DNA from 3 places in the Flavobacterium sp. RSSA_27 genome. Region 3 is predicted to be linked to each of the others. Evidence: riboswitches for the same ligand, from Rfam matches in the RefSeq annotation. Region 3 holds a riboswitch; each other region holds the start of a gene.

Region 1 (6,109 bases), on a different contig from region 3:
TGCAAAATCAACTGCTACGGTGGTGATTTTAATGGGAATGAGTAAATTGTCGCAAATTGTAACATTGTTTCAAAATGAAGGCAAAGGAGAAACACCGATTGCCATCATTCAAAACGGAACAACTCCACAAGAAAGAATTGGAGTAGGAACTATTGAAACGATAGAAGCTGTTGTAGCAACGCATAATTTGAGTAATCCAGCCATCATTGTTATTGGCGAAGTGGTAAAAGAAAGCAATAAATTAAAAGGATTTTACGAGGAATTCATCGTAGGGTCAGGTCGCGACCTGACCTAAATAAACAAAAACCCTCAGGTTTTAACCTGACCCCAACAAAATAAACAATGGAAAGAAACGAATTATATCCCGTGTTTTTAAAACTACATCAATTCAATGTTTTGATTGTAGGTGGCGGAAATGTGGGTTTAGAAAAGTTGTCTTTTATGTTGAAATCGAGCCCAAATGCGAATGTTGAAGTGGTCGCACCGCGATTTCTTCCCGAGTTGGAAGCTTTGGCTGAAAAACATCCTTCAGTAAAATTGACGCCCAAAAAATTCAATCGTTGGATGCTTCGAAAGCGTAATTTAGTAATAGCTTGCACGGATGACTTGAAGGTAAACAAGCGCGTGTATGATTTGTCCAGAAAGCGTTATTTGCTTTGTAATATTGCCGATACGCCCAATTTATGCGATTATTATTTGGGTGGGATTGTGACCAAAGGCAATGTGAAAATCGCCATTTCAACGAACGGGAAATCACCAACAACCGCCAAGCGATTGCGCGAATTTTTTGAAGAGGTAATTCCAGAAGATGTGAATACAATGGTCGAAAACCTGAATGAATATCGCAAGACGTTAAAAGGCAATTTTGAAGAAAAGGTGCAACGTATGAACGAAATCACCGAGGCATTAAAAAATAATAAATAATACACGTAGGGACAGGTCGCGACCTGTCCGTACACTGTCCATGCGCTGTCCGTACATAATAAAAAAAACACCCAAGTGATAATTATCACGAATCATTAAATGAATTAATCGTTTATTTGAACACCGTAGGGACAGGTCGCGATCTGTATGAACAAAATGAGTAAAAACAAGAAGTAGTAATTATAAATAAAAAAAATGGTTAAAACAGATATATTAATAATAGGAGCAGGACCCACAGGGCTTTTTGCGGTTTTCGAAGCGGGATTATTAAAATTAAAATGTCATATTTTGGATGCCTTGCCACAGCCAGGCGGACAATTATCAGAATTGTATCCTAAGAAACCTATTTATGATATTCCAGGATTTCCAGAAGTATTAGCTGGAGATTTGGTAGATAATTTAATGGAACAAATCAAGCAATTTGAGCCAGGTTTTACTTTGGGTGAGCGTGCAGAAACCATCGAAAAACAAGAAGATGGTACTTTCATTGTAACTTCTAACAAAGGGAAAAAATTCCACGCTCCAGTTATTGCTATTGCAGGAGGCTTAGGAAGTTTTGAACCCAGAAAACCTTTAATCGAAGACATCGAGTTTTACGAAGACAAGGGAATCAAATACTTTATCAAGAATCCAGAAAAATTCCGTGACAAGAGAGTGGTGATTGCTGGTGGTGGAGATTCTGCTCTAGACTGGAGTATTTTCCTGTCGAATGTTGCATCAGAGGTAACCTTGATTCACCGACGTAACGAATTCCGCGGCGCATTAGATTCGGTGGAGAAAGTGCAGGAACTGAAAAACGAAGGTAAAATCAAAATGATTACGCCAGGAGAAGTGGTTGGATTGAATGGAGCAGAGCGTTTAGAATCAGTAGATGTAGACATCGAAGGGGCTCACCGAAAAATTGAGTGCGATTATTTTATTCCACTTTTCGGATTGACACCCAAATTAGGACCTATCGGCGATTGGGGATTAGAAATCGAAAAAAACGCCATCAAAGTAAACAATGCTTTAGATTATCAAACCAACATTCCTGGGATTTTCGCCATTGGTGATGTAAACACCTATCCAGGAAAATTAAAATTGATTCTTTGCGGATTCCACGAAGCCACGTTAATGTGTCAAGCGGCTTACCAAATTATCAATCCAGGTAAAAAATATGTGATGAAATACACCACCGTTTCAGGTGTAGACGGCTTCGACGGTACTCGTAAAGAAGCGCCAAAAGCAGTAGTGAAAGCTATTGTGTAAAAAAAAGTTGCTGAGTCATCAAGGTTCTGAGTTGCTAAGTTCAATAAAAGCTTAGTAATTCAGAACCTTTTTCGCATAGAAACTTAGCCGCTTAGCTACTCAGAATCTTTAAAAAAAACACTTGCAATTGTTAGCCTTATGTCGTTACTTTGCACCGTTCCTATTTTTATTGAAAGTTATCACGAAAGGCGGAGGGAAAAGACCCGATGAACCCTTAGCAACCCTTTACTTTTCTAAAGAAGGTGCTACATTCTACCAAGCATAGCGCGGATAGATAACAACAAAATACAGACTCGTATTTTTTCAAACCCCTTTCCCGATACATTTTTAAATAATTGAATGAGCGAATCATTGGCGCATTTTTGCCATCAACGTTCCCGCTTTCCGCTATATCTTTTTTTATTTTACCCTGTCAGGGTTCAAAACCCTGACAGGGTAAAATAAAAAAAGGATGCCGCTGCAATCGGGGCTAAGGAGTTGGCAATAGGCTTATTTAGAAACAAAAAAAGCAATGTATTCCCTCAAACATTAGGAGTAACAGAAAATATAAATAAAAAAAGCTTTGTGCTCTAGTGCCTTAGCAGAAAATGAAATTATGTCAAAAGATTCAAAAATAGCAGTAGAAACTCCCCCTTCGGGGGTTTGGGGGGCTCTTAAAAAAAGAATTCTCGTACTCGATGGAGCGATGGGAACAATGTTGCAACGCTACAATTTCTCCGAAGAAGATTTTCGTGGCGAACGATTCAAAGATTTTCCGCATCCGTTAAAAGGGAACAATGATTTATTGTCCCTCACGCAACCACAGGCCATCAAAGCCGTGCACGCCGCCTATTTTGAGGCAGGAGCCGATATCGTAGAAACCAACACTTTCTCAGGAACCACCATCGGAATGGCAGATTATCATTTGGAGGATTTGGTATACGAACTCAACTACGAATCCGCTAAACTAGCCCGTGAAGTAGCAGATGAATTCACCGCCAAAAATCCGGACCAACCGCGTTTTGTAGCCGGTTCTATTGGACCCACGAACAGAACCGCAAGTATGTCACCCGATGTGAATGACCCAGGATACCGTGCCGTAACTTTTGATGATTTACGTATCGCTTACAAACAACAAGTCGAAGCCTTGTTGGACGGTGGTTGTGATATTCTTTTGGTAGAAACCATTTTCGATACGCTGAATGCCAAAGCCGCACTTTTTGCCATCGAAGAAGTCAAAGAAGAACGTAATATCGATGTGCCTATTATGGTTTCTGGAACCATCACCGATGCATCTGGAAGAACTCTTTCTGGACAAACCGTTGAGGCTTTCTTGATTTCGGTTTCGCACATTCCGTTGTTGAGTGTGGGATTCAATTGCGCTTTGGGTGCCGACTTGCTCAAACCGTATTTGCAAACTTTGTCGCATAACACCTCCTTCAATATCTCGGCGCATCCTAATGCAGGATTACCGAATGCCTTTGGAGAATACGACGAAACGCCTGAGGAAATGCAAGCGCAAATTCGTTCTTATTTAGAAGATAATTTAATCAACATCATAGGAGGCTGCTGCGGCACCACCCCAGAGCATATCAAATTAATTGCCGATATCGCTAAGGAGTATAAGCCGAGGGTTTCGACTGCGGTGATGTAAAATATTGTTCCTGTTTTTGTCATTCCGACGGAGGAGGAATCTCCAGCTAGCGCGAGCGTCACGCTCGTGCATATACTACAGGCAGGAAAAATATTTTAAGAAAGAAGAAGCACGAGCGGGACGCTCGCGCTAGCAGCATAAGTTCCATAGGAACGAATCATTTTGTAGCAACGGATTTTAATCCGTTGGATGTAAGAGGAAAATTCATTCCGTTGTGAAGTATAAAAACGGAACCGTTTCATTGAAACAAAAAGGTGTTGTATTGCACAATGCCCGCGTGAGGGATAGTAGTGGAGCTCTTTTTTCTTGATTTTTTTATCAAGAAAAAAAGCGGGAACGGATAGCCCGTTCGCCGCGGCGAACACGCCCAAAATAAAAAAAGAAAACCCAGTTTCGTTTTGAAGCACGAGCTGGATATAAATGATAGAATAGAAAATCACTTAGTGTCTAAGCCACTTAGCCACTGAGTAACTCAAAATAAAGAAATGGCAGAAAAAAGAAGAAACCTAGTATTATCAGGATTGGAACCCCTAATCATCACGCCCGATAGCGTATTTGTAAATGTAGGGGAACGAACCAATGTGACGGGTTCGCGAAAATTTCTTCGATTGATAAAGGAAGAGAAATACGATGAGGCATTGGATATTGCGCGCCAACAAGTAGAAGGTGGCGCACAGATTATCGATGTCAATATGGACGAAGGAATGTTGGATGGCGAATATGCTATGACCAAATTCCTGAATTTGATTGCAGCCGAACCGGATATTTCGCGTGTGCCGATTATGATTGACAGCTCGAAATGGGAAATCATTGAGGCGGGTTTGAAAGTGGTGCAAGGGAAATGTGTCGTGAATTCGATTTCTTTGAAAGAAGGCGAGGAGCGATTCATTCATCACGCGAACTTAATCAAACGGTATGGTGCGGCGGTGATTGTGATGGCTTTTGACGAAGTGGGTCAAGCTGATAATTACGAAAGACGTATCGAAATTTGCCAGCGTTCGTATGATATTTTGGTGAACAAAGTACATTTTCCACCACAAGATATCATCTTCGATTTGAATATTTTTCCAGTAGCAACAGGGATGGAAGAACACCGTTTGAATGCTTTGGATTTCTTTAGAGGGACTAAATGGGTTCGCGAAAATTTACCGCACGCGCACGTTAGTGGTGGGGTGAGTAATGTGTCGTTTTCGTTTAGAGGAAACGATGTGGTGCGAGAGGCGATGCACTCGGTTTTCTTGTACCACGGTATTCAACACGGAATGACGATGGGAATTGTTAATCCCGAAATGTTGACGATTTATGACGATATTCCAAAAGATTTATTAGAGCACGTAGAAGATGTGATTCTGGACCGACGTGATGATGCTACTGAGCGTTTGTTGGACTTTGCAGAAAATGTAAAAGGTGATGTAAAGAGCAACGAGAAAGCGGTACAAGAATGGCGTTCGGGTTCTTTACAAGACCGTATCACACACGCTTTGGTCAAAGGTATTGATGAATTTATAGAAGCCGATGTAGAAGAAGCACGTTTGGCCGCCGAAAAGCCCATCGAAGTAATCGAAATCAACTTGATGGCTGGAATGAATGTCGTGGGCGATTTGTTTGGTTCGGGAAAAATGTTTTTGCCACAAGTGGTAAAATCGGCACGTGTGATGAAAAAAGCAGTGGCGTATCTTTTACCTTTCATTGAAGCCGCCAAGCAAGTTGGCGATAAACAAGGTAATGGAAAAATTCTGATGGCTACCGTAAAAGGAGACGTTCACGATATTGGTAAAAATATTGTTTCAGTCGTATTGGCTTGTAATAATTATGAGATAGTTGATTTGGGTGTGATGGTGCCTCCAGAAAAAATTATCGCATCAGCTATTGAACACGAGGTAGATATTATTGGTTTGAGCGGTTTGATTACGCCGTCTTTGGACGAAATGGTGTATTTAGCCAAAGAGCTTGACAAACGCAATATGAAAATCCCTGTAATGATTGGTGGAGCCACTACTTCGCGCGCGCATACCGCCGTGAAAATTGCGCCTCAATACAGAGAAACGGTAATTCACGTCAACGATGCTTCGAGAGCAGTAACTGTAGCGGGTAATTTATTGGACCATAATCGAAAAATATATGCGGCAGATATTCGTGCAGAATACGATGCCTTTAGAGAAACGTTTTTGAATCGTTCACGAGATAAAAATTTCTTGTCTATCGAGGATGCTAGAAAAAACAAATTGCTATTGGATTGGGATAATTTTACACCAGTACAACCCAAAGTAATTGGCAAACAAATCGTAGAAGTCGATTTAGAAA
Region 2 (6,109 bases), on a different contig from region 3:
TGTTTTCACCTGACAAATGCAACAATTTGATGGTATCAATCAAAGGCAAACCTGCGCCCACATTTGTTTCGTACAAATAACTTTTTTGATTCTCATCCAAAACCTTTCTCAATTTTTTATAAAAACTATAGCTCAACGTATTGGCCACTTTATTCGAAGAAATCAAGTCGAAACTACTTTCAACCAATGGAATATAATTTTCAACAAAAGCAGCACTAGCCGTATTATCGATAGCAATTAAATTCTCTAAATGATGCTCCTTCGCGTAGGCGATAATCTCATCTATAGTATAAGAATGTCCGTGTGTTTGAATCTCATTTCTCCAATTCGGTGACACCCCATTTTTGTTCAACAAGACATTTTTAGAATTGGCTATCGCAAAAACATTCAATCGGATGTCCTTACGTTTTTCAATGGTAGCTGCCGATTCCAAAATTTGGTTAATCAAGGTTCCACCTACCAATCCGTGTCCGAAAATCGCGATATTAATTTTCTTCGAAACACCAAAAATTTCTCCGTGGATAACATTCAAGGCACGGTTCAATTCAGACTTATGCACCACCAAACTCACGTTTTTCCCCGTCACGGTGTTGTTGAACAAAATCGGAACAATCTTGTTTTTGATTAAAGCCGTATAAGGTTTGTGAAACGTACTCAAATCCTGTCCGATAATCGAAATCACAGCAACATTGTCGGTAACCGAAATCTTATTGACATCTTTAGAATAAAAGTCATTTTCGAACTCTTTCTCCAATTCTATCATCGCTTTACTGGCTTTGTCTGCGGCCACCACCAAGCCAATGCCTCGCTCAGAAGACCCTTGCGAAATTATACTTACACTAATGTCATTGTCGCCCATCACTTTAAAAATACGCGCATCGACACCTGTTTTTCCAAGCAAACCACGACCTTCTAAATTCACCAACGCCACATTCTCCAATACCGAAAGCGTTTTAATCCCTTCTTTTCCAGCATTCGAAGTAATTAAAGTTCCTTTGTTTTCGTGATTGAACGTATTTAAAATTCGTAACGGAATATTTTTTTCCAAAAGCGGAATAATGGTTTTGGCGTGCAAAATAGTAGCACCAAAATTGGCTAGCTCATTGGCTTCGTTAAACGATAGAAAGTCTATTTTTTTAGCATCTTCAACCAATTCGGGATTGGCGGTATAAATTCCGTCCACGTGCGTAAAATTCTGCAATTCGGATGCATTCAAATAATTGGCAAATAGCGATGCTGTGTAGTTACTTCCGTTTCTACCCAAAGTCGTCGCCTCGTTTTTGTTATTAGAACCAATAAAACCTGTAATTATATTGACTTTATCGCTGTGTTGTTTAAAAAACTGTACCACATTTTTCTTAGAAACTGAGTCAATAGGCTGCGCATCACCAAATTTTCCATCGGTTTTTATCAATTCTCTAGCGTCAGCAAAATTGGCGTTGATTCCTTTTTGCTTCAAAATAGCTGTGATTAATTTGGCCGACAGTAATTCGCCTTGCGACAACACTTGGTCTTTGATTTTTTCGCTATAATCGCCAATCAAACTTACCCCTTCAAACAATTTTTCGAGCACGGTAAATTCCTCTGACAAATCCACCGTTGGATAATCCGCTTGTTGATAGGCCTTAAACTTCTCGAACAAAGGTTTGTAATTTTCATTCTTAGACGCAATCGCTAACAAATCTTCCAATTCATCTGTAGCATTGCCTCTTGCCGAAACTACAACGGCAAATTCTTCTCCCTTCAACACTTTATCAGTAAGGATTGCCAAAACTTTTTGAAGTCCTTCTCCATTGGCCAATGATTTTCCTCCGAATTTTACTATCTTCATTTTATTCTATTTTACGAGTCATTCAACTCCTTTTATTTACTTTATTTTTCTGTTTCCCCTCATTAATTAGGGCGTGACCCTGTTACAAAAAGGGGCTTATTTACAGCGCCGTTTACAAAGCCCCTTTTTGTAACAGGGTCGGGCTATACGCGCTACTTCGGTAGCCAGCTGCTATCCCTCACGCAAAATTCCACAAGAACTTTTAGTGGAATCTCATTTCTTCAACGATTCAAAAACCGTTGCAAGCAAACGATTCAACTGTTGAAATTCTATTAAAAAAGCATCGTGTCCGTGAATCGATTCAATTTCTTGATACGAAACTTGGTGCTGTAATTGTTGTAATTCTAAATATGTTTTTCGGTTTTCCGTTGGGGTAAAAAACAAATCAGTATTAATTCCTATAATATGAATATTGGCCGTTATGTGTGCTACCACACTTTCAAAAGAACCTCTCCCACGAGTGATATCAATGGTTTTCAACAACTGATTCATCAATTTATATGAAGCCAATTGAAACCGTTGTTGCAATTTCTCTCCGTGATGTGCCAACCAACTTTCGATATTAAAAACACCCAATTTGTCATTAACTGTTCGATTAAATTTAACTTCAAACGATTCTGGAGTACGGTAACACAACATAGCGTGTATTCGCGCATCTTCAATCGGGCGAGAAGAGTGATTCAGAATTTGTTCTTGCAAATAGCAATTGGCCATCAACCAATCGGTCGCCTTCCAGTCCGTTGCAATTGGAATTAAATGCTGTGCGAGTTGTGGCGATAAAGCAACCATTTCCCAAGCAATTCCTCCACCAACAGAGCCTCCAATAATAGCATAAACACTTTTAATCTCGAGTTGTTCCAAACCTAAATTAAAAAGCTGCGCCACATCGCGAGCGGTAAAATCCAAATAGGAGTCAATTACACTACCATCAAAACCATTGCCAGGTACATTAAAAGCGAGAATGGTATATTTTTGAGTATCGATAGTTTTTGCAGGTCCAATTAAATCGTTCCACCAACCTGTTGCGCCAATCACTTGTGAGTTTCCTGTCAACGCGTGATTTACTACCACAATTGGAGCGGTGTGCAAAGTAGGTCCAAAAACTTGATAACTTAAGTTTAGGGTAGCATAAAAAGCACCACTTTCGGTGGTAAAATTTGTAAGGGTAAGAATGTTGGGTTTATTTTCCAATCTCAAATCTTTGATGTTGTTGATTTGTATTTGGAATATTAGAAAGAAAAACTAGTGGAGACTAGAGGTATTTGTTGCGTTATCTTTTCCGCCGAGGCGAATAGAATGTAGCACCTTCTTCGATTTCCGAAGGGTTGCTAAGGCTTCATTGGGTCTAATCCCTCCGCCTTTCTTTATAACATTTCAATACGTTTGTGAACTTAAAGCCGCAAAGTAACTATTTATTTTTTTAACACACAAATTTTTAATACAACAACCAAGTCACAAATCTATTGCAGACTTGGTTATTGTTAGTTCTTTGCAAAGGATATTCTTTAAATGAAAAGTGTATCGTTTTCATTAGAATACAAATGAAACAACATTGATTTCTTAGTACTTTTATTGGTAGTCTCTGAAGATTTATCCATAATAAAACGCGGATGAATCAATTCATGAACCGTTTGATCTACTTTTTCTAATTTATTTTTGATGTTTTTTCTACTAAAGAAAGAAACTAAAGCGCGGAAGGTTTTATTTTTTTTCATGGTGATTGTTTTTAATAATTTTTATCGAATTGGTAACAAAAAACCCTTTTAGAAATAGATCCAAAAGGGTTTAAAAAGTTATTTATAAACTTACTTTCGGAATCAGCACATCTCAATCATACACATACCCATAACCATTGCCTTGGCATTCTTACTAGACTTGACATGTAAAGATTTGGACTGAGATTGATTGATTTTTATCATTAGATTCAAATTTTTTGTATTGTTTTCTTTTGTTGTAAATAAAAAAGCCTCCCGTTTTTTAGCGGGAGGCTTTTGCTATATTTTGAGTGAGTTTAAATACATGCAATAGGCATCCCTCAGGTAGTAACCTGAATGGCTTTCATCAACTTACAAGAGACTATATTCATTTTTTTCTGTTTTGTTTTCACAAATGTGCAAACTAAATTCCAAAAAAACAAACAATTAGCAAGCATTTAAGAAATGTTTAGTCAAAAAATAACAAATTCGCGATAATAAGCGGATTATCCTAACATAATTCCAAAAAAAAGTTAAGATTAATTTGAAATTAAAAATGGTTTCATACCTTTGCGCCCGAATACAGAGGAAAAATTTGAACTGATTGCAACCTCTTCATAATGAAATATTTCATTGTGAATATCGAAAACAAACTTCGATATAAAAAAATGCTAAAGCAGGAACACTTCCCTTTAGTTTTTTACAGCAATTTCTCTTTCCTCGCTTAATTTTAAAATACTATTTATTATGGCTTATTTATTTACGTCAGAGTCTGTAAGTGAAGGACATCCAGACAAAGTTGCTGATCAAATTTCAGACGCATTAATTGATAACTTTTTAGCTTTTGATGCAGACTCCAAAGTAGCATGTGAAACTTTAGTAACTACAGGTCAAGTAATTTTGGCTGGTGAAGTAAAATCAAATACGTACCTAGATGTACAACAAATTGCTCGTGATGTAATCAAAAAAATTGGATACACCAAAAGCGAATACATGTTTGAAGCCAATTCTTGTGGTATTCTTTCTGCTATTCACGAACAATCAGCTGATATTAATCAAGGCGTTGACAGAGCGAGTAAGGAAGAGCAAGGAGCTGGGGACCAAGGAATGATGTTTGGTTACGCTACCAACGAAACCGAAAACTACATGCCTTTGGCACTAGATTTATCGCACAAATTGTTACAAGAATTAGCGATTTTGAGACGTGAAAACAACGAAATCACGTATTTGCGTCCTGATGCTAAATCTCAAGTAACTTTAGAATACAGCGATGATAATAAACCAACACGTATCGATGCGATTGTGATCTCTACACAACATGATGATTTTGATGATGAAGCAGCTATGTTAGCTAAAATCAAAAAAGACATTGTTGCCATTTTGATTCCTAGAATTATCGCTAAAAATCCAGAACACGCTCATTTGTTCAATGATAAAATCCAATACCACATCAACCCAACTGGGAAATTCGTTATTGGAGGACCTCACGGTGATACTGGTTTAACTGGAAGAAAAATCATTGTAGACACTTACGGTGGAAAAGGCGCTCACGGTGGTGGTGCATTCTCAGGAAAAGACCCAAGTAAAGTAGACCGTAGTGCAGCTTATGCTACGCGCCATATTGCTAAAAACTTAGTAGCTGCTGGTGTAGCTGATGAAATTTTAGTACAAGTTTCTTACGCGATTGGTGTAGCTAAACCAATGGGGATTTTCATCGAAACCTACGGAACTTCAAAAGTGAATTTGACAAATGGTGAAATCGCTAAAAAAGTAGAAGAAATTTTCGATATGCGTCCATACTTCATCGAACAACGTTTGAAATTAAGAAACCCTATTTATAGCGAAACTGCGGCTTACGGACACATGGGGCGTACTCCAGAAACCGTAACCAAAACCTTTGCTGCTCCAGGCGGTTTAACTAAAACTGTTGAAGTGGAATTGTTTACTTGGGAAAAATTAGATTTTGTAGATCAAGTAAAAGCTGCTTTTGGATTGTAAGATCAAATTACTGCTTTTCAAAATATAATTATCATTGTATAGTTCTAAGCCCCGATTTAAGAAGTCGGGGCTTTTCTTTTGGCTTTGTATTGTATTTTTTCTTTAATTAGTAGTAACAATTCAATACTATGGCAAATTTTCCTTCGCTTCAAAACGTATTTACTGCTACACGAAATACAATTCAACGTTTTCCTTTAGAGACAATTGCAACCTTGGCAGGATCTGTTTTCGCCATCTTTCTTGTCTCAAAGGAATATGGCGACCCCAACACTGCATTTTACACCAAAGCCATTCTCTCAAGTTTATTGTGCTTAGTAGCTTTCCTTTCAGTAAGTCTGTATTTTTCAGCAAGCAGAAAGGGCTACATGTACCGATTACTTGCGAGTTTCATTTTAGGTGGACTTGCTATTGCTTTTGTCTATAGTTTTGAGGATGACATTTCTGAAGTAGAAGCGCAACAGTTTGTAGTGCTTAGTATTGCACTACACTTACTGGTTGCATTTGCTGGATTTATCCCCAAAAAATACCATCAAGAAGAGTTTTGGGAGTTCAACAAACAACTTTTTTTAAGGATTATTACCGCAGG
Region 3 (6,109 bases):
CGGTTATCGGTTGTCAGTTGTCAGTTGTCAGTTGTCGGTTTTAGTAGTTGGTATTTGAAATGATTTTTTCTTAAATACTTTTTGAATTTCTGAGGGTATTTAGGAATTCTTGGATTGTGTTTTTGGTTTTTTCATAGGAAGATGATTTATGTTGCTTGTTTTCCTCAAGGTAGAGTTTTCGATTGACTTCTAACATAATGGATTGCACACTTTTGTCTTTTAAATACCATGGCTCTGGGACTAGACTACCACTATAGGGACGATTTATTCCGACAGTATACCCTTTTGCTTGCAAGAACGATTGAGCTTCGTTTACAAGATTTTGATTACAATGAAATGGGTCAAAACCTATGTTGAAGTCTGGACGAAAATCAGTTCGGTCCAAAGCTCTTTGATTGGGTAGGTTTGGGAAGGAATGACAATCTACGATTACCGCTTTTTGGTTACGATTTATTTCTTGATGGACTAATGAGATCAATTTTTGGTGGTGTGGGGTGTAATAATCTTGAAGTATTTTGTTGCGTAATTCTTCTGTTACTACCCGCATCGTTGTACCATTGTCTGTTTTTTCATAAATCATTCCCATTCCAAATTGAGCCATCACTTCCTCGGCATCATTGCTGAATCGTTCTACGTCGCAAAAGATGCGACTAAATGGAGCGATACAATCATCGTCTTGACTGTTACTGAATAAGTCATCGGTGTACCAATCGGTTAATTTGAGTATTTCATTTTCTAAAATACTATTGTCAACAACATAGCCTTCTTTTGATGGTAGGTGTGTAGAAGCGTGAGGGATATGCAAGATTAATTTTCTCATTATTCCATTCTGATTTTAGGATCAATAGCTTCGTTTTGTTCTAGCATTACCGTAGTATCAGGAAATACAATTACCACACGGTTTTGCTCTAATTCGAGCATCATTTTTTCTGTCAGGGCAATAAAGGCAGTTTTTAATGTTTGTACTTCATATTGAAATTTGGGGTATTGAATGATTTCAATGGTAACCGAAGGCTCTTCTTGACCAAGAAAGACAATTTCACACGGGGTAATTTTTGCGCTTATAGCGATACTATATGCTGAGTGAATGGCTTGCTGTGTTTTTGTTAGTGCTGCTTTGAATTCGGTTAAAGAAATAATGCTATTCGTATAGCCACGGTTTAGTCCGAAAGTGGCTTGTGCGGTAAAGGTTGGACAGGTGTTTGAGTTCATTTTTTTTATGGTTGCAGTTTTCGGTTTTTGTTTTTTGTTTTTTGTTTTTTGTTTTTTGTTTTGTGTCCTAATAGTACTATATAATTGAGTTAAGGGATGTTTTATTGTGTTTGAAATAATAATATTCTCAAAAAAATCAAAACACCACAGCCCCTTTAACTCCAAATTTTATGTTTCCTAGAAGTCGTTGCATCTTCGATTTCAAGAAGGGAGCATCAATGCGAGAAAGAATTTTTTTTTGCACACCATATTTTTTGAATTTTAAAATATGAATCAAAGCATAAAAACATTTGACTTCATGATAATGTACTAAAGGTTGGCTAAAATGATAAGGATGTTGTTTTTTCAAATTGTTCGAGGTTTGGGTGGGATCTGGCTAAGCTTTGGATGCGTTGGTTTTGTTGTTGTTTTTCTGTTAGAGATATATTGGGGGCTACGGCCCAAACATAAGTGCCATTGGGAGTTAGGATGCTCGAAATCCATGGAATTTCAAGGGTGACGGGTTGCTCTTTGTAAGCCAAAGCATCAATTTCGTGCTTTATACCGAAGAACATACCAGATTCCATGAAAATATAGTCTTCTTCTTCGATGAAATTGTATTGGGTAATGAAGTCATACAGTTTACTCTCTACCTCATCGGTATAGGCCATGAAACCAACTCCATAGAGTTTTCCATTAGTTACCCCTCCGAAATTTAATTCATGATCTAATTTAACTAAGGAACCCAACTTTTGATTGATGCTATTGACATTAAAGAGTAGGGTGTAGGCTGCAATTTTTAAAAATTCTTGATCTTGATATTTTATCATAAATGTAGGAATTAAAAAGTTAGTTCCCTTTGTTCCTTACAACAGCTTTTACTTCAAAGAAGTAAAGCTGTTAAAGGAAAACAAAAGGAGTAAAAGTTTAGTTGGCCATAAAATGGGCGACATTCATGGCGATTAATTTTCCATCGGGAGACAATAGGTTACCTCCAGAAGGGATGCTTTCGTTTACAGAAGATTCTTCTTTGTCGGGTTCAAAATAATAACAAAGGTCTTCGTTGATCACCAAACACATTCGTTTAGGAGACTCTTTTTTCGTTTTTTCAAAGATTTGTTGGGTTGCATGAAGTAACGCTTTTATTTTTTTATCCTCATTGGCCTCGATCTCCTCATTGATGTGAATAACAGCCCCAGGGTAGTTTTCTGGCTTGTCAACTCCTTCTTTGAGTAAAAGCAATGGTAATTGTGTATAAAAACTAGGCATACGTTGCTTGATGATCAAATAAGGGAATTTGCCAAAGTAGGGTGGGAAATTTTTACTTCCGAATACATCATCCTTTTCCCATTCAAAATAGTTGAATTTACTTTGACAACTACGAGATTTTTTTTCTAAATGCACCAAAAAAACAAAGCGTGCTTGGGTTTCTACTCTAAAAGAACCACTACCAGTGTGGGTACTAAAAGCTTTGCCTGTAAACTGTTTGTTTTGGTCAAAGTACCAAATTTCGTAAGGTACCACGCCTGTTAGGTCTAATAACGTAACGAGGTGCTCGTGTTGTATTTCGAGCAAGATTGGGGTAGTTTTACCGGTACAGAATTGACTGACTTGAACGGTTTTTTCATGGATTTCATGCGCATACACATGTGTACTCTCCGCTTTTGAGCAGAGTTCTTGGGTGTTGTTAACCCATTTGATGAATTTTGTTTGCATCACATAACAATTAAAAATTAAACAATTTGTTATGTCGATTCAATGCCGGAAAGAATTGTGGTTTCTCAACACATTTGAACGACTGTTCCGCATCTGAATCTGAACAAGTTCAGATTAAAAACCACCGTGTCGTGAGTAGATCGGTTGGCAGGAAACAAGTTTCCTTCTTGATGCTTGGCAAATATTGTAAATTATTTTTTTATTGTGCAACTAAATCACATGAAAAATTTTAAAAAGAGTTTTTAACTAATGAATAGTGAATAGTGAATAGTAATTAGTGAATAGTGAAAACACCAAAAATTAAAATGTCTATACCAATAGATGAAGTGGTTCTTAAATCGGTATAATTGGCTTTATGGGAGCAACCAAAAATGGTCAATGCCAATTCGAAATTTGGGAGTGGTTTTAAAAATTTACCCTCAAATTTGAAAAAAGGCTCCGAATATCAAAAACGAAGCCATGGCTTTTCAACTTACACACTCTTGGGATAGTGTTTATTTGGTGTAAACTAAGGTTGCTTTTTGATTTTTAAATCCAAAAACAAAAGCGAGTTGCCCAAATTTTTTGGACAAGTTGTTTGCGTTTTCAAAAGAAATATTGTGTATCAATATGCTTTCTTCAGACCATTTTTCATCTGCAGAACTCCCAACACCCGGGGTATAGTATAAGTTTAATTTTTTTACTTCTTCTATTAAATCTTCGTTTCTTTTGTTATTTTCCTGCTCCTCTAAAATTTTAGGGGAAGGATTCCAAGCCGTTATAAATGCCCAAGTTGTTAGTTCAGGGTATTCTTTTTCAAGTTCAGTGGATTCCTTGTCAATGTTTACTACAATTGTTTTGGTATCACTTACAAATACTTTAAAATTGGTTTCCGTATAGGCTTGATGGAGTTCTTGTGGGGTCATATTTTTGGTGTTGAGGTAAGGTTTTACTTGTTTGATGTTTCAATTTAAAACTTATAGTTAAATGTGTATTGCAATCCCATGGAAAGAGTCCAATTCGTTGAAAAGAGTTGTGTTTAAATTAATTAGAAGTACCCATTTGGCTTGGGTTTGAATTTGGAACCTTCCGTTGTTTTGGTTTATACTGTACGCTTTTCCGGTAAATTGGAGGTTTTGGTCAAAGTACCACATTTCATAGGGTGTTACCCCAGTACAGTCTAGAAAACTGGTGAGTTGGTTGTTATTGATGTGAACTAAAACAGGGTTATCTACTTGCGGCATCACCTCATATAAGTGAATGTTATTTGCGTTACTTTGAATTGGTACTACTTCAATATTTTTTGTGTGCAACTGTGTGCTATGATTTTTAGCTGTATTTTTTTCAATCAATGAAAGAGAAATTGTTTTTAGTCTTGATAAGGATGTTTCCATGTATAGTTTATTATTCGTTTGGTTATTCATTGGAATGTGATGATGTATTCCAAATCAGTATGCTAAAACAGCACAAGGTTGGTTTGCAGTTAGTGTTTCATTCATTTTTGAGGTGATAAATCGGTTTGCCAGTCATGTCAATTGTTTTAGTGAATTTTGATTCATCTGCTGCTATTTTTGACATTGCTATATTTCTTTTAGAAAAAGTAAAAAATGATGCACCCTTTTCTTTCATAAATTGGAACAATGCCTGCTTACCAATGCCTGTAGCTCTATTCTTCTCTAGAATGATAAGGCAAAGTTCATGGGCAAAAACTTGTTGTATGATGATTCCCTTTTTCATAGTATAAATATATCCTACTACGAACTCCTTGTGAATGATTCTGTAGAGTTTATGGATCATTACATGATATTTTGGCCTTCTAGAAAGTGGAAAAATACGAAAGTCCTCTTTGCTAAATGACGTAGCTATATCCTTAAAACGGATAGGGTCAATTTCTTCAAACAGTATCATGTATTGATTTACAATTACTCAATTATTTTTAAGGTCATTTTGTCATAAATTAAAAGATCAAAAGTTGACAAGTAGGAATCATCTATTTCTAATTTAATCTGGTATAAAGAATCTGAGTTAATCATATCAATATAACTAAAGGCCTCTGACTCAGCCCAAGATTCAAGGCTCTCTATTATTTGCGACTTCAAAATTTCATCTGCAGACAGATCAATTGTTTCTTTTGAATCAGGTACATTGTAAATTAGAGAATAATCTCCCTCTAACTCTACTGATTCATTATTAATTGTTGTATATAAATACAATTCTAAATTTTCTACTTCGTAGTTTGTACCAAGTTTTGTTTTTAAAATTTCATCATCATCTAATTCGAGCATTTCGAGTATATCTGAATCGTCGTACATATAATCTTTCAAATTAACATAATTTGTTTCTTTCAGTATTAATTTATCATTTTCAATGGTTGTTTCCAACGTTGCATCAAACATAAATCTATTATCTGATATCCAAACGGCAAGTTCCTCTTCTAGATCTGAAAACTGATCATTATTTTCTATTCCGTTTATATCAATAATTACATTTTTTATTTCAGATGTAAAACCAAAAGATTTTAATTTACCACTGCTGGTTAACTCTTTGATAGTATGGTATAATTCTTTGCTTATTTCTGCTTCCATTTGTTGATTTTTTAGTTGTTATTTAATGTTATGTATACTTCCTTTTATTTGCGACTTCTAGTTGATATACATCGCATAACTTAGGGCTAGGATTATACCCGCGCGATAGCCTGACGAAGTAAATACGCGATCTAACGTAATTCATTTTTTTCTTATGTATATTACTTTGCCTAAACCTATTTTATAGATTTGGCTGTAAACATCATCTCCTTTATTTATTGAGTTATTATTTTTTCTATTCTTTATATGTGGAGTATTTTCCAATTTTTTCTTATTCTCAATTCGTTTTATTGCTGTTAATCTTGCAAGTAGCATTTCTTTTACTTTTAAGAATTCAGATTCAGTTAGTATTTCAGAGTCGGTTTTTTCAATTTTTTTTTGCTTCAGTAAAACTTGAAGTTTATGTGTTGACCAATCAAGGTTATGTGCTATTTTTTGAATAGTTAAAGTTTTAAGTATATTTAAATCACTATTGTAATTTGGTTTTGTTATAGTAATTTTTGTTCTAATCTTTTCTTTTTTTAAAGTACAAACTTTTACTGGTTTTTTCTGAATATTATATTTTAGAATCTCGAGATTTATAAGACTTAAAGCGGCTTTTCGTAAGACAACATTTTGATATATTTTTTTCGATATCC

The links. A riboswitch is a leader RNA that binds a small molecule or an ion and turns the genes downstream of it on or off. The one in region 3 is predicted to bind S-adenosylmethionine.
Region 1: another riboswitch for S-adenosylmethionine. It lies ahead of ACSVH5_RS05175 (homocysteine S-methyltransferase family protein); the one in region 3 lies ahead of ACSVH5_RS02340 (hypothetical protein).
Region 2: another riboswitch for S-adenosylmethionine. It lies ahead of ACSVH5_RS05260 (alpha/beta fold hydrolase); the one in region 3 lies ahead of ACSVH5_RS02340 (hypothetical protein).

Annotation. Positions count from the first base shown of each region.
Region 1 is NZ_JBPTTN010000003.1:39,336-45,444, reverse strand. Features, by position in the region: gene cobA (uroporphyrinogen-III C-methyltransferase) at 1-295, shown strand, start outside; gene ACSVH5_RS05185 (precorrin-2 dehydrogenase/sirohydrochlorin ferrochelatase family protein) at 343-924, shown strand; gene ACSVH5_RS05180 (NAD(P)/FAD-dependent oxidoreductase) at 1,120-2,172, shown strand; SAM riboswitch class I at 2,346-2,453, shown strand; gene ACSVH5_RS05175 (homocysteine S-methyltransferase family protein) at 2,768-3,805, shown strand; gene metH (methionine synthase) at 4,291-6,109, shown strand, end outside.
Region 2 is NZ_JBPTTN010000003.1:57,918-64,026, forward strand. Features, by position in the region: gene thrA (bifunctional aspartate kinase/homoserine dehydrogenase I) at 1-1,831, opposite strand, end outside; gene ACSVH5_RS05260 (alpha/beta fold hydrolase) at 2,045-3,022, opposite strand; SAM riboswitch class I at 3,099-3,204, opposite strand; gene ACSVH5_RS05265 (hypothetical protein) at 3,337-3,546, opposite strand; gene metK (methionine adenosyltransferase) at 4,273-5,523, shown strand; gene ACSVH5_RS05275 (DUF4153 domain-containing protein) at 5,652-6,109, shown strand, end outside.
Region 3 is NZ_JBPTTN010000001.1:517,764-523,872, reverse strand. Features, by position in the region: gene ACSVH5_RS02355 (N-formylglutamate amidohydrolase) at 71-820, opposite strand; gene ACSVH5_RS02350 (hypothetical protein) at 820-1,212, opposite strand; gene ACSVH5_RS02345 (hypothetical protein) at 1,533-2,021, opposite strand; gene ACSVH5_RS02340 (hypothetical protein) at 2,119-2,907, opposite strand; SAM-I-IV-variant riboswitch at 2,968-3,086, opposite strand; gene ACSVH5_RS02335 (DUF3293 domain-containing protein) at 3,402-3,812, opposite strand; gene ACSVH5_RS02330 (hypothetical protein) at 3,870-4,280, opposite strand; gene ACSVH5_RS02325 (hypothetical protein) at 4,378-4,683, opposite strand; gene ACSVH5_RS02320 (hypothetical protein) at 4,809-5,471, opposite strand.